One region of the Pectobacterium quasiaquaticum genome, then DNA from elsewhere that is predicted to be linked to it. Evidence: predicted binding sites of a transcription regulator. Region 1 holds the regulator's gene; each other region holds the start of a gene.
What was found. The regulator Fur, encoded in region 1, represses iron uptake genes when iron is present. The targets are predictions, from matches to a motif close to ATAATAATGAGAACNACTATCAA.
Positions count from the first base shown of each region.

Region 2: a site for Fur is predicted at 2,001-2,023, ahead of IG609_RS16805 (TonB-dependent siderophore receptor). Genes of this name have one in related genera too.
Region 3: a site for Fur is predicted at 2,371-2,393, ahead of sodA (superoxide dismutase [Mn]). Genes of this name have one in related genera too.

Region 1 covers NZ_CP065177.1:3,094,065-3,098,357, reverse strand. The annotation lists gene glnS (glutamine--tRNA ligase) at 52-1,710, shown strand; gene fur (ferric iron uptake transcriptional regulator) at 1,773-2,222, opposite strand; gene fldA (flavodoxin FldA) at 2,552-3,079, opposite strand; gene IG609_RS14160 (methyl-accepting chemotaxis protein) at 3,956-4,293, shown strand, end outside.
Region 2 covers NZ_CP065177.1:3,672,543-3,676,835, reverse strand. The annotation lists gene IG609_RS16815 (MmgE/PrpD family protein) at 1-782, opposite strand, end outside; gene IG609_RS16810 (helix-turn-helix transcriptional regulator) at 890-1,873, opposite strand; gene IG609_RS16805 (TonB-dependent siderophore receptor) at 2,082-4,293, shown strand, end outside.
Region 3 covers NZ_CP065177.1:4,312,285-4,316,577, forward strand. The annotation lists gene exaC (acetaldehyde dehydrogenase ExaC) at 1-1,191, opposite strand, end outside; gene fdhD (formate dehydrogenase accessory sulfurtransferase FdhD) at 1,411-2,244, shown strand; gene sodA (superoxide dismutase [Mn]) at 2,476-3,102, shown strand; gene IG609_RS19755 (methyl-accepting chemotaxis protein) at 3,402-4,293, shown strand, end outside.

The DNA.
Region 1 (4,293 bases):
CTTGTTGGATCATTGTCGGTTATACGTCGTTTTAGCATTGAGGAATGAAGAATGAGTGAGGCTGAAGCCCGCCCAACCAACTTTATCCGTCAGATTATTGATGAAGATCTGGCGTCCGGTAAGCATGACCATATTCAGACGCGTTTCCCGCCAGAGCCGAACGGCTATCTGCATATTGGGCATGCAAAGTCTATTTGCCTGAATTTTGGTATCGCGCGTGACTATCAGGGGCAATGCAACCTGCGTTTTGACGATACCAATCCGGTAAAAGAAGACATCGAATACGTTGAGTCGATCAAACGTGACGTCGAGTGGCTGGGTTTTTCATGGAGCGGCGACGTTCGCTATTCTTCTGATTATTTCGATCAACTGCACGCTTATGCGGTTGAGCTGATCGGTAAAGGGCTGGCTTACGTTGATGAACTGACGCCTGAGCAGATTCGCGAATACCGTGGTACGTTGACGGCTCCAGGCAAAAACAGCCCTTATCGCGATCGCACCGTGCAGGAAAACCTGACGCTGTTTGAAAAAATGCGTAACGGTGGTTTTGCGGAAGGTACAGCCTGTCTGCGTGCAAAAATCGATATGGCATCGTCCTTTATCGTGATGCGCGATCCGGTGTTGTATCGCATTAAATTTGCCGATCATCATCAGACGGGCAACAAGTGGTGCATCTACCCGATGTATGACTTCACCCACTGCATTTCCGATGCGCTGGAAGGGATCACGCATTCGCTGTGTACGCTGGAATTCCAGGACAACCGCCGTCTGTATGACTGGGTGCTGGATAACATCACCATTCCTTGCCATCCACGTCAGTACGAGTTCTCCCGCCTCAATCTCGAATACGCGATTATGTCCAAGCGTAAGCTGAATCAACTGGTGGTGGAAAACGTCGTTGAAGGATGGGACGATCCGCGTATGCCGACCATCTCTGGTCTGCGTCGTCGTGGTTACAGCGCAGCCTCTATCCGTGAATTCTGTGCGCGCATCGGCGTAACGAAACAGGATAACAACGTGGAAATGGCCGCGCTTGAGTCCTGTATCCGCGATGATCTGAATGAGAACGCTCCGCGCGCCATGGCGGTGCTGGATCCGGTCAAAGTCGTTGTCGAGAATCTGTCAGCCGAGCACGAAGAGTTTGTCGCGATGCCAAACCATCCGAACAAGCCAGAAATGGGTTCACGTCAGGTCGCATTCAGTCGCGAAGTTTACATCGATCGTGCTGACTTCCGTGAAGAAGCCAACAAGCAGTACAAGCGTCTGGTGCTGGGTAAAGAAGTGCGTCTGCGTAACGCTTATGTGATCAAAGCAGAGCGCATTGAAAAAGACGAGCAGGGCACTATCACCACGATCTACTGTAGCTATGATGCGGAAACGTTGAGCAAAGATCCGGCTGATGGTCGTAAAGTGAAAGGCGTTATCCACTGGGTTTCTGCGGCACACGCGGTACCCGCTGAATTCCGCTTGTACGATCGCCTGTTCAGTGTGGCAAACCCGGGCGCGGCGGAAGACTTCCTGTCGACGATTAATCCAGATTCACTGAAAATTACGCAAGGTTTTGTAGAAGCAAGCCTGGCGCAGGCAGAAGCTGAGAAAGCGTATCAGTTTGAGCGTGAAGGTTATTTCTGTGCTGACCGCGTTTACTCCAGTGCAGAACATCTGGTGTTTAACCGTACGGTTGGGCTACGTGATACCTGGGTAGGCTAAGGCCAGCGGTAAGAAGACAAAAATAAAACCGCCTCGGCGGTTTTATTTTTTATGCGGTCGATTTATCGTGTTGAATCGTGCAGGGTTTCATCCTCTCGGCAATCCCCTTCACTGCAATGCCCATAAAGATACAGACTGTGGTTGGACAGTTTGATGCCGTGTCTTTCTGCGATCTCGCGCTGACGTGCTTCGATAGATTCATCTCGGAATTCAATGACTTTGCCACAGTCGAGGCAAATTAAGTGATCGTGATGATGCTGCTGCGTCAATTCAAAGACGGATTTGCCACCTTCGAAGTTATGACGGGTTACGATACCCGCATCATCAAACTGGTTGAGCACGCGATAGACGGTAGCAAGACCAATCTCTTCGCCCATATCAATCAGTTTTTTATATAAATCTTCCGCACTGACGTGATGGCAGACAGGGTCCTGTAACACTTCCAGTATTTTCAGTCTTGGAAGAGTGACTTTTAGGCCGGCCTTCTTTAATGCGGTATTGTTGTCAGTCATGCGGGTTTAATCCTGTTGCTTACTTATCAATGGAGGCTGCCTAGCCTATGACATCGGTCGGCGCAAAAAATGCAAAAGCGTCTCAATTATAGAACCGCGCATACAAAATGAAAACAAGCGAATGTTAACAATATTGTCCCCATTCACACTATTGGTATACAACGCAATCCGTTGTTGATGAATGAGGAAATGTTGATGCACATACAAAGCCGATGGGATTATTGTACAGGTTTACTGATAGAAGTTAAAAAAATGTATCAATTATTATCAAAGGTTTTATCTATCAATTCTGTTTCGGCTCTGATCGGGATTATCAGAGCCGAAATGGCTTAACCCACCAGTTCTTCCAGGTTCAACTCATCGCTGATCTGTTTCACCCACGTCGTTACGCGTTCGCTGGTCAGTTCAGGCTGACGGTCTTCATCGATAGCCAAGCCGATGAAGTGATTGTCGTCAGCGAGTCCTTTAGAGGCTTCAAAGTAATAGCCGTCTGTTGGCCAGTGGCCGATAATTGTCGCACCGCGAGGCTCAATAATGTCACGGATGGTGCCCATGGCATCACAGAAGTATTCTGCATAGTCTTCCTGATCGCCGCAGCCAAACAGGGCAACCAATTTTCCTGTGAAATCCACTTCTTCCAGCGACGGGAAGAAGTCATCCCAATCGCACTGAGCTTCACCGTAATACCAGGTTGGAATACCCAGCAGCAGAATATCGAAACCTTCGAGGTCTTCTTTGCTGCTTTTGGCGATGTCATGAACATCAGCGACGTTGGTTCCTAACTGCTGTTGAATCGTTTTGGCGATGTTTTCAGTGTTGCCAGTATCACTGCCAAAGAATATTCCGATGAGTGCCATGAATTGAATAACCTCTTGATTCCTAATGGTATGGTGTAATGTTTCACCCACTTATCTGTTAATAATAACAGACACTCACATCGGGAGAAACTCGTATCGGTAAGGATGCGTAAATCAAGAGTGTGTGAAATGCGAGGTAAGTCAGAAAACGAAAACATCGCGACTGATGCAAAATTTCCTATAATGAATAGGGATCATGTTGTCGTCTGAGATTATGTGTACATTCCCTTAATAAATTTATGGTTGTTTATTTATAACGGCGTTTCATTTTTTATGAATGTACTTTTTATTTTATGGTTTGTTTCGGTTGTAATTAAAAGCAGGCTTCTGTTTGTGGATTATAAAACTATGGAATTGAACATGACTATTCGTGGGGAATAAAATGCGTACAAAAGATAATGTTTTTATAGAATTGAAAATCTGGCACATTTCTCGGGAATATTCCCAATGAATGGGAATAAGAATTATAACCATTTGCAACTGAAGTAATGCAAGTCTATAAGGGAGGTATTCTTTTGATGTTAAAGAATAAAGTGAAATTGCATTCAAACTGCCCTGTCGCCTAATAACATGTCCATGCTAACGCCCGCAGGATGCGTGCGGTGAATTATCTCGCAAGCCTATGATTAGATAGCTTATATCTATAAAAATAGGTGGGTTTATTTTCAGTATGAAAATTTATATTAATAAATGTAGCGAGAACGCTAAATATTCTCTGTATTTAGCCGATGAATTAGCGTGGTTTTTGAGTTTTCAACTCGGTGAAATGTGAACGCTAGGGAGAAGTGACTTGTTTCATGTTATGAATTTTCTGATTCATATCGGTTGATTAGCGATAAAAATCTTTTTAACCATTTTCCTGATTTGGAGTGAACGATGAAACTTATAAAAAATATTGCCATCAGAACCGCGATGCTATGGGTGCTGGGCATTTTTTGTGTTCTTTGGGGGGGCGTATCGATATATACCATGTTCTCTTTTAAAGAGATGACGGCGACCTCAAAAACCAGCACTTTGTTGGTTCAGAATATGAATTTTATCAACCAGGGCAACGATCAATATTTCCGTATGGTAACCCGTCTGGCGCGTGCGGTTGACGCTCGTCGCAGCGGTGATAATGCCACCGCAGATAAAGAGCAGGCTTCAGCACTTGTCGCGCTGGATAAACTGAAATCTGATTTGGTGGCGTTTAATGCTATCGACCATGCGGATCT
Region 2 (4,293 bases), 580 kb from region 1:
CCACAGGTTGGGTAGCGCTTGAACTCCAGACCGGGAGACAACATACGCCACGGCGCGCCCCAGTTTTCAACCAGCAGCTCCGGCTGTTGTTTTTGATCGCCGTGCGCCGCAAGAAAGGCGTCAATCACCTGCTGTTCGTTGCCCTCAAAGCCCGCTAAGCCCAGCTTGACGGCGGTTAGCCCCGCTCTGGCGGAAAGCCCGGCATGTAGCGGTTTGACCGCTGAACCAAACTGCGCCCGCAGCCCAGCGGCCTGCGTGGCCGCCAGACCAAGAATGGTTTGCGTCTGTTCTACCGACGCGCCAGCCAGACGTGCAGCAGCGGCAGCGGCGGCGATAGCGCCGAGCGTCGCCGTGTTGTGGTAGCCGAGGCTGTAATGACGCGGGCCGCATGCCAGCCCGATTCTGCCTGCGGCTTCCACACCGATCACATACGCCGTCAAAAATGCCTCTTCCGTGACGGAGAAATCTTCTGCAGCCAGAGCAAACAGGGCAGGCAGAATGACGGTGCTGGGGTGGCCGCGAAACGCCGGATGGTAATCGTCAAAATCCAATACGTGACCGGCATAACCCAGAATCAGGCTACGCGTCAGGCTGTCCGTGCCGCTGAAGACCTGCTTTAACGGCGCAAGCCCGCTATCGGCAATCGCACCCTGTACGATGGGAAGTGCGGTTGAAACGAAGTCAGTCACCCCGTTACGGGCAGCCTCTAGCGCTTCTCGATGAGGTTCGCTATGGATGATGTGGTGGGCAAGCGTTGCGGTGATATCAGTCTGATTGGTCATGGATAGTCGTGTGCTGGCAGAAAAACACTAATTTACTGCGCATCGCTGAAGAGCGATTAATAACCAAACGGAATAATAAATTCCATTTGGTTATTAGTAATTCGGAATCAGAAGCGGTCTTTTAGCTGCCCCGGTGTGATACCGAATGCACGACGCAGAGCGGTGGCAAAGTTGGCGGGGCTGTTGTAACCGGCGATGCTGGCGGCTTGGGCAATACCGATCCCGTCTTTCTGCAAGGCCAGCATAGCGCGCTGTAAACGGCAGTTACGCAGGTATTCAAACACGCTCATATTGAACGTCTGACGAAAGTGGCGCTGTAGCGTGCTTTCGCTCATGTTGACGCTTTTAGCGATTTCACTCATCGAAAGATGGTCGGCGCTGCCGCTTTCCAGCATATCTCTGACCTGTTGAATGCGATGGTAGCTGCGCAGGGTCACACCGCTGCTTTTTTCCTGCGCGACGCTGGCGGTCAATGAGGTAAACGCCTCGATAATCAGGCTCATACACTGCATTTCCAGATACAGGCGCTGGAGCGGCGTTTGACAAGGTTCGGCATCCAGCGTTTGTAAAGCAATCGCCAGCGCCTGCCGGGACGGTGTCCACAGGTGTGTCGCCAGATGGGTCTGCGTGAAATCGTGGATGGCCTGCCAGTCGCCAACGGTATCCAGCATATTGCCGTACAGCCATTCCCTGTCGAACGTCAGCGTAATCGTTCGCTCATATTCATCGCGCTTGCCGATGCGGGTAAACATCGTCGGCTCCGTCAGCGCAATCAGCGAGGCGGGCTGCTTCTCTCCCAGATGCAGTTCCTGATGACCAAAGGAGATGTGCGCATTGCCACTTACCACGATGGCCAGCTTGATGGCGCCATCCAGCAGGTTTTGGGTTTTCATATTGTGGCGATTAATCACATCCGCGGTATGCAGGATCAGATGGGGATTGAGCTGTACGACAGTGAACGACCCGAATAGCACCGGCGTGTTATCGATCAGCCGGGGGCCGATAAACCGGTAATTATTCGCGACCAGACTCGATTGCTGAACGATGTGATCTTTATAGATCGGCTTTGATGACTGAGTGAAGCTGCGCACGTGATTACCTACCTGATTAAACCCTTCGACCTGCGCCTTCCATTTTGATGCTTTGGCAAAACATTTTGCTGCTAGAGCAAACCCCGTCCTGAATGACAAATGTAACAATGACCGCGCCAAAATGGTAATGCAAATACTTCTCAATAGCATTTTTCGTTGGGGACGTCACAGTGCGAGGCCTCATTTCTTACAGGGCAGGATAATTTTGATGAAACTACCACAATCGCGTCGTTATCTGGCGACGCTCATTGGCGTTAGCTGCGGGATGACGTCGTTTCTGAGCGCTGCGCAGACTTCGACCGCGCCTTCAACAGAACCTGCCCCTCAGGTGCAGAATCAGGCCGAAAGTAAAGCATCGGGCGATACGATGGTGGTGACGGCCGCTGAGCAAACCCGTCAGGCTCCAGGCGTGTCGGTGATTACGGCTGAAGATATCAGCAAACGTCCGCCCGCTAACGATCTGTCCGATCTGATTCGCACCATGCCGGGCGTCAATCTGTCCGGTAACTCAACCAGCGGCCAGCGTGGTAACAACCGCCAGATCGATATCCGCGGCATGGGACCGGAAAACACACTGATTCTGGTGGATGGCAAGCCCGTGTCGAGCCGTACAGCTGTGCGTTACGGCTGGCGCGGCGAGCGTGATACCCGTGGTGACACCAACTGGGTGCCTGCCGATATGGTCGAGCGCATTGAAGTGCTGCGCGGCCCAGCCGCGGCGCGCTATGGTAACGGCGCAGCGGGCGGTGTGGTTAATATCATCACCAAACAGCCGACGCAAGAATGGCACGGCACCTGGAATACCTTCCTGAACGCACCGGAGCATCGTTCAGAAGGCGCAACCAAGCGTACCGATTTCAGCCTGATGGGCGGCCTGACCGACAGCTTGAGCTTCCGTCTGTACGGCAACCTGAATAAAACCGAGGCTGATGCACGCGATATTAACCAAGGGCATCAGTCCGCACGCGCGGGCAATCAATCAGCTTCACTGCCTTCCGGACGAGAAGGGGTGCGTAATAAAGATGTTAATGGTCTGTTGCGTTGGGATATGACCAAGCAGCAGTCGCTGGAATTTGAAGCGGGTTCCAGCCGTCAGGGCAATATCTATGCGGGCGATACACAAAATACAAATACCGATGTCAATACAGGTTATGTTCGCGGTAATTATGGTAAGGAAACCAACCGCATGTACCGCCAAAACTTCGCAGTAACGCATCGCGGCTACTGGGACAGCGGCGTCAGCTCTACGTCGTATCTGCAATACGAACGCACGCACAATACCCGTATTCTGGAAGGATTGGCAGGCGGAACCGAAGGACTGTTTTCTGCAGCGGATACCTTCGGAACTATAAAACTGGATAATTTCACCGCGCACAACGAAGTGAATCTTCCGCTGAATCTATGGGTCGATCAGGTACTCACGTTCGGAGTTGAGTGGAACGAGCAGAAGATGACGGATCCGGTTTCGAACTTGCAGACGACAACCGAAGCGGGCAGCGTAGGTTCACTGAGCAGCAGCGGTCGTAGTGAGAAATCTGCGGCTCGTCTGGCTTCTGCCTTTGTGGAAGATAACGTCCAACTGACGGACAGTACCATGTTGACGCCAGCGCTGCGCGTCGATCATCACAGCACGGCAGGCACCAACTGGAGCCCGTCGCTCAACCTGTCGCAGGAACTGGGTGACGATTACACGCTGAAGTTAGGTATCGCTCGTGCTTACAAAGCGCCGAACCTGTACCAGACTAACGAGAATTATCTCCTCTATAGCCGTGGACAGGGCTGTGCTGGCGGCACGTCTTGCTACCTGATCGGCAATGAAGACCTGAAGGCGGAAACCAGCCTGAATAAAGAGATTGGTCTGGAGTTTCACCGTGATGGGTTGATCGCGGGTATTACCTACTTCCACAACGATTACCGTAACAAAATTGAAGCAGGCAACAATGTTATCGGTAAAGCGGTAGGCGGAACCAATACCCAATATGCTAATGCCAATATCTTCCAGTGGGGCAATGTACCGAAAGCCGTTATTCAGGGACTGGAAGGTAACCTGACCGTTCCTGTCACGGAAAGCATCAACTGGCGTAACAACCTGACCTGGATGCTGGAATCGAAAAATAAAACCACGGGCGATTATCTGTCGATTACGCCGGCGTTTACCCTGAACTCATCAGTGGACTGGCAGGCAACGGAAAGCCTTTCCTTCCTGGCCGATGTGACCTGGTATGGCCGCCAGAAGCCGAAGAAATATAACTACAAAGGTGAGCGAGTAACGGGTAGCGCAACCAATGAGTTAAGCCCTTATGCGCTGTTTGGGTTAAGCAGTACCTATAAGTTTAACAAGAACCTGAGCGTGACCGGTGGTGTCGATAACCTGTTTGATAAACGCCTGTTCCGCGCGGGTAATGCGCAGGATGTGGTGA
Region 3 (4,293 bases), 1.2 Mb from region 1:
ACCGAACAAGATCGTCGGCTCCAGATAGTATCCTTCAGCCAGCCCGCCCGGCATCGCCTTGCGTTGGCCGCCCGTGAGCACGCGTGCGCCCTCTTTCTTACCGATATCAATGTAGTTAAGGATGGTGTCAAGCTGACCTGCGGACACCTGCGCGCCCATCATGGTTTTGCTATCCAGTGGGTTACCGATGCGGATCGCCTCAACGCGCTTGATTGCCCGTTCCATAAAGCGATCATAGATAGATTCCTGCACCAGCGCACGGCTAGGACAGGTGCAGACCTCTCCCTGATTGAAGGCAAACAGCGTGAAACCTTCGAGCACCTTGTCAAAGAAGCTGTCTTCCTTGTCCATCACATCGGCAAAAAAGATGTTCGGCGATTTGCCGCCCAGTTCCAGCGTTACCGGCGTCACGTTCTGCGCCGCATAGCTCATGATCTGCTGACCCACCTCGGTCGATCCGGTGAATGCCACTTTCGCAACGCGTTTCGATGTCGCCAGATATTCACCAATTTCGCTGCCCGACCCATTAACGACATTAATGACACCGGGCGGCAGCAGATCCTGAATCAGTTCCATCAAAATCAACACCGACATCGGCGTCAGTTTGGCGGGTTTCAGCACAATACAGTTACCGGCAGCCAGCGCGGGTGCCATCTTCCAACAGGCCATGAGCAGCGGGAAATTCCAAGGAATAATTTGTCCGACAACGCCGAGAGGCTCATGAAAATGATAGGCCACGGTATCGCCATCAATTTCGCTAATCCCCCCTTCTTGCGCGCGGATACAGGCAGCAAAATAGCGAAAGTGGTCAATCGCCAGCGGCACATCCGCCCCGCGGGTTTCGCGTATCGGTTTACCGTTATCCCAGGTTTCCACCTGCGCCAGCAGCTCAAGATTTTGCTCCATCCGGTCGGCGATTCGGTTAAGCACCAACGCGCGTTGTTGCACCGACAGGCCACCCCACTCCGCTTTTGCCTTGTGAGCGGCATCCAGTGCGTGGTCAATATCTCGCGTTGACGAACTGGCCACTTCACACAACGGCTGGCCAGTTACTGGCGTCAAATTGACAAAATACTGACCAGCGTCAGGTGGTACCCAGGCTCCGCCGATAAAATTGTCATAGCGTTTTTTCAGATTAAGAGAGTCATATTCGCCAGATTCAGATCGGCCTTCGAGATTATCGTGCGCCATTTCAGTCTCCTTTTCATTTCCGAGTGAGCGGCCAGGCCGCAGTGAAAAAAGAGGTAAACAGTAAGCCGTACATTAAGCCTATACGGGGTATGGGGTTAGCGACAGGATTCGGCCAGAGAAGAAGGCAACTCTTCGAGTTGACGCACAGTTTCTTGCGAGAAAAAGTCGCCTACCTTCAGGCGCGGTGAGATAATACTTTTAATTTCTAGGGTGACTAACATGCAGGTATTTCAGGTGGAAGGGGTTCATTTATCAACGGATGCCGCCCTTGAAGGCGCAACGCAACATTCAGTCTATCATCCCGATTCGCTGCATCAGCCGCAGTCTGACTGGCTGGCGGAAGAAGTGCCCGTTGCGTTGGTTTATAACGGCATATCGCATGTCGTCATGATGGCCTCACCGAAGGAACTGGAGCAGTTCGCACTCGGGTTTTCTTTATCTGAAGGCATTATTCAATCACCGGCAGATATCTACGGCATTGATGTACAGACCGCCTGTAACGGCATCGAAGTACAGATTGAGCTTTCGAGCCGACGCTTCGCTGGGCTAAAAGAACGCCGCCGGGCAATGGATGGTCGCACAGGCTGCGGCGTATGTGGCGTAGAACAGCTCGCAGAAATCGGCAAACCGATCGCACCGCTGCCCTTCACGCAGACATTTTCCCTTAGCAAACTTGAAAACGCGCTGCTGCGGTTGCGCGATGTGCAGAAGATCGGTCAGGTAACGGGTTGCACTCACGCCGCAAGCTGGGTCGCGCCAGACGGCACGCAGTCCGGGGGGAGTGAAGACGTCGGCCGCCATGTCGCACTGGATAAACTGCTGGGTACCCGAGCGAAACAGGGGTGGCAGCAAGGCGCAGCGCTGGTTTCCAGCCGGGCCAGCTATGAGATGGTCCAAAAATCCGCTATGTGCGGCGTGGAAATCCTGTTTGCTGCCTCAGCGGCCACCTCGCTGGCCGTAGAGGTCGCACAACGCTGCAACCTGACACTGGTCGGTTTTTGTCGGCCGGGACATGCGACTATCTACACGCATCCGCAGCGTCTTAGCGCGTAAGGGCAACCAACACACAGGCAGCTTGAAGTATGACGGGCATAGATTAATTTGTTTTTACATAGTGCAATAACGACATAAGCGTTTGTTATCATGAAGTAAAGCAATCTGACTCATGCCGACCGTTCGAGAATAATCATTTTCAATATCATTTAATTAACTATAATGAAGGTATTGCTTACGCGGTACTAACAACACAGTGCCGTAACATTTTTTACCATGGAGATGCTAAACATGAGTTATTCACTGCCATCGCTGCCTTACGCTTATGACGCACTGGAACCGCATTTCGACAAAGAAACAATGGAAATTCACCATTCCAAACACCATCAGGCTTACGTCAATAATGCTAACGCCGCGCTGGAATCTCTGCCTGAACTGGCTACATTATCTGCTGAAGAGCTGATTGCTCAACTGGACAAAGTTCCTGCGGAGAAAAGAACGGCACTGCGTAACAACGCGGGTGGTCACGTTAACCACAGCCTGTTCTGGAAAGGCCTGAAAGTCGGCACGACGCTGACTGGTGATCTGAAAGCCGCCATCGAGCGTGATTTCGGTAGCGTTGACGCGTTTAAAGAGAAATTTGAGCAAGCAGCAGCAACACGCTTTGGTTCTGGCTGGGCGTGGCTGGTACTGAAAGACGACGGCAAACTGGCCGTTGTGTCTACCGCAAACCAAGACAGCCCGCTGATGGGTGAAGCCGTTTCTGGCACATCTGGCTACCCAATCGTCGGTCTGGACGTATGGGAACACGCTTACTACCTGAAATATCAGAACCTTCGTCCAGCTTATGCTAAAGCATTCTGGAACGTGTTGAACTGGGACGAAGCTGCTGCGCGTTTCGCTAGCGCGAAAAAATAAAGCCGCTGAATGCCTGATACCATCAGGCCTCTTCTGCATTTGAATATAAACTGGAATAACAGTCTGTTATTCCAGTTTTTTATTATCCCTACCTCGATGCCGAGCAGCATGTACGTTGGCATTCCTCTCTCACTGGCGCATAAAGTTTCGGAGTAACGTGCCGATATCTATTGCAGGTTTTTATCATGTTATTGTGCAGGGATAAGCTTGGTAAGCGGTAATCCGAGATGCTAACACCGCTAAATACGTGTGCATCAGGATAGTGAATTCGACTCAATACGATATAGTGGTGGGATGTGATGACGATGAATTTTGATAATCTAAAAGTCGGTAAAAAATTAGGATTAGGTTTTTTCCTTATTCTGCTGATGACCATGGTGATTGCCGGTGCGGGCATTATGCATATTGGCTCGCTGAAAGACAGTATTGATAAAGTGAATTTAAGCAACAATATCAATGATGAAATTAACCAGGCTAAATATTACCGCGCATTATACGGCACCACCTATAATCCTGATGATATAAAAAAGAACGTTGAACACATTGCCAACGTCAGTAAACTCGCTGAAAAGGCAAAAGAATTTAACTGGTCAGAAAGTGATACCAAGAAAATAGCCAGTATCCCCACATTAATTTCCAGCTATCAGGAAAAACAAAATAATTATATTAATGCAGTGGGAAAAAAGGATGCCGTCAGAAAAAGCTGGAATATCTCAACAACAGAAAAACCGCTAGAACAGCTTAACGATCAATTAAAGACGGACAACAACAGTACTACTCTTCAATTATTACTTTCTGACCTGAACCAAAAACTGATTGCCGTTCGCTACCACGTTCGTGGCTTATTACTGTCTACCAATAAAGAATCCGAAGAAAAACTGACGGATGCCATCAACGCAGCACAAACGTCATTGACCTTCCTGTATCAAAGCCTGTCTGCCGAACAGCGTGAAACGCTGACACCCGTACTGACGATCATGAATACCTATGAAGAGCAGGTTTTGGCCTATATGCCAGCCTATCAAGAGGAAATGGCGCAGGCGGGGCAAATGCGGGTGGTTGCCGATCAGTTAAATACCGTTATCACCTCACTCCTCAGCGATCAGTTAGCGGCTTCACAGGCAGACATTCGTAGTGCCACGCTGCAAATGAGCATCGCAACACTGATTACGCTGCTGCTTGGTCTGCTGA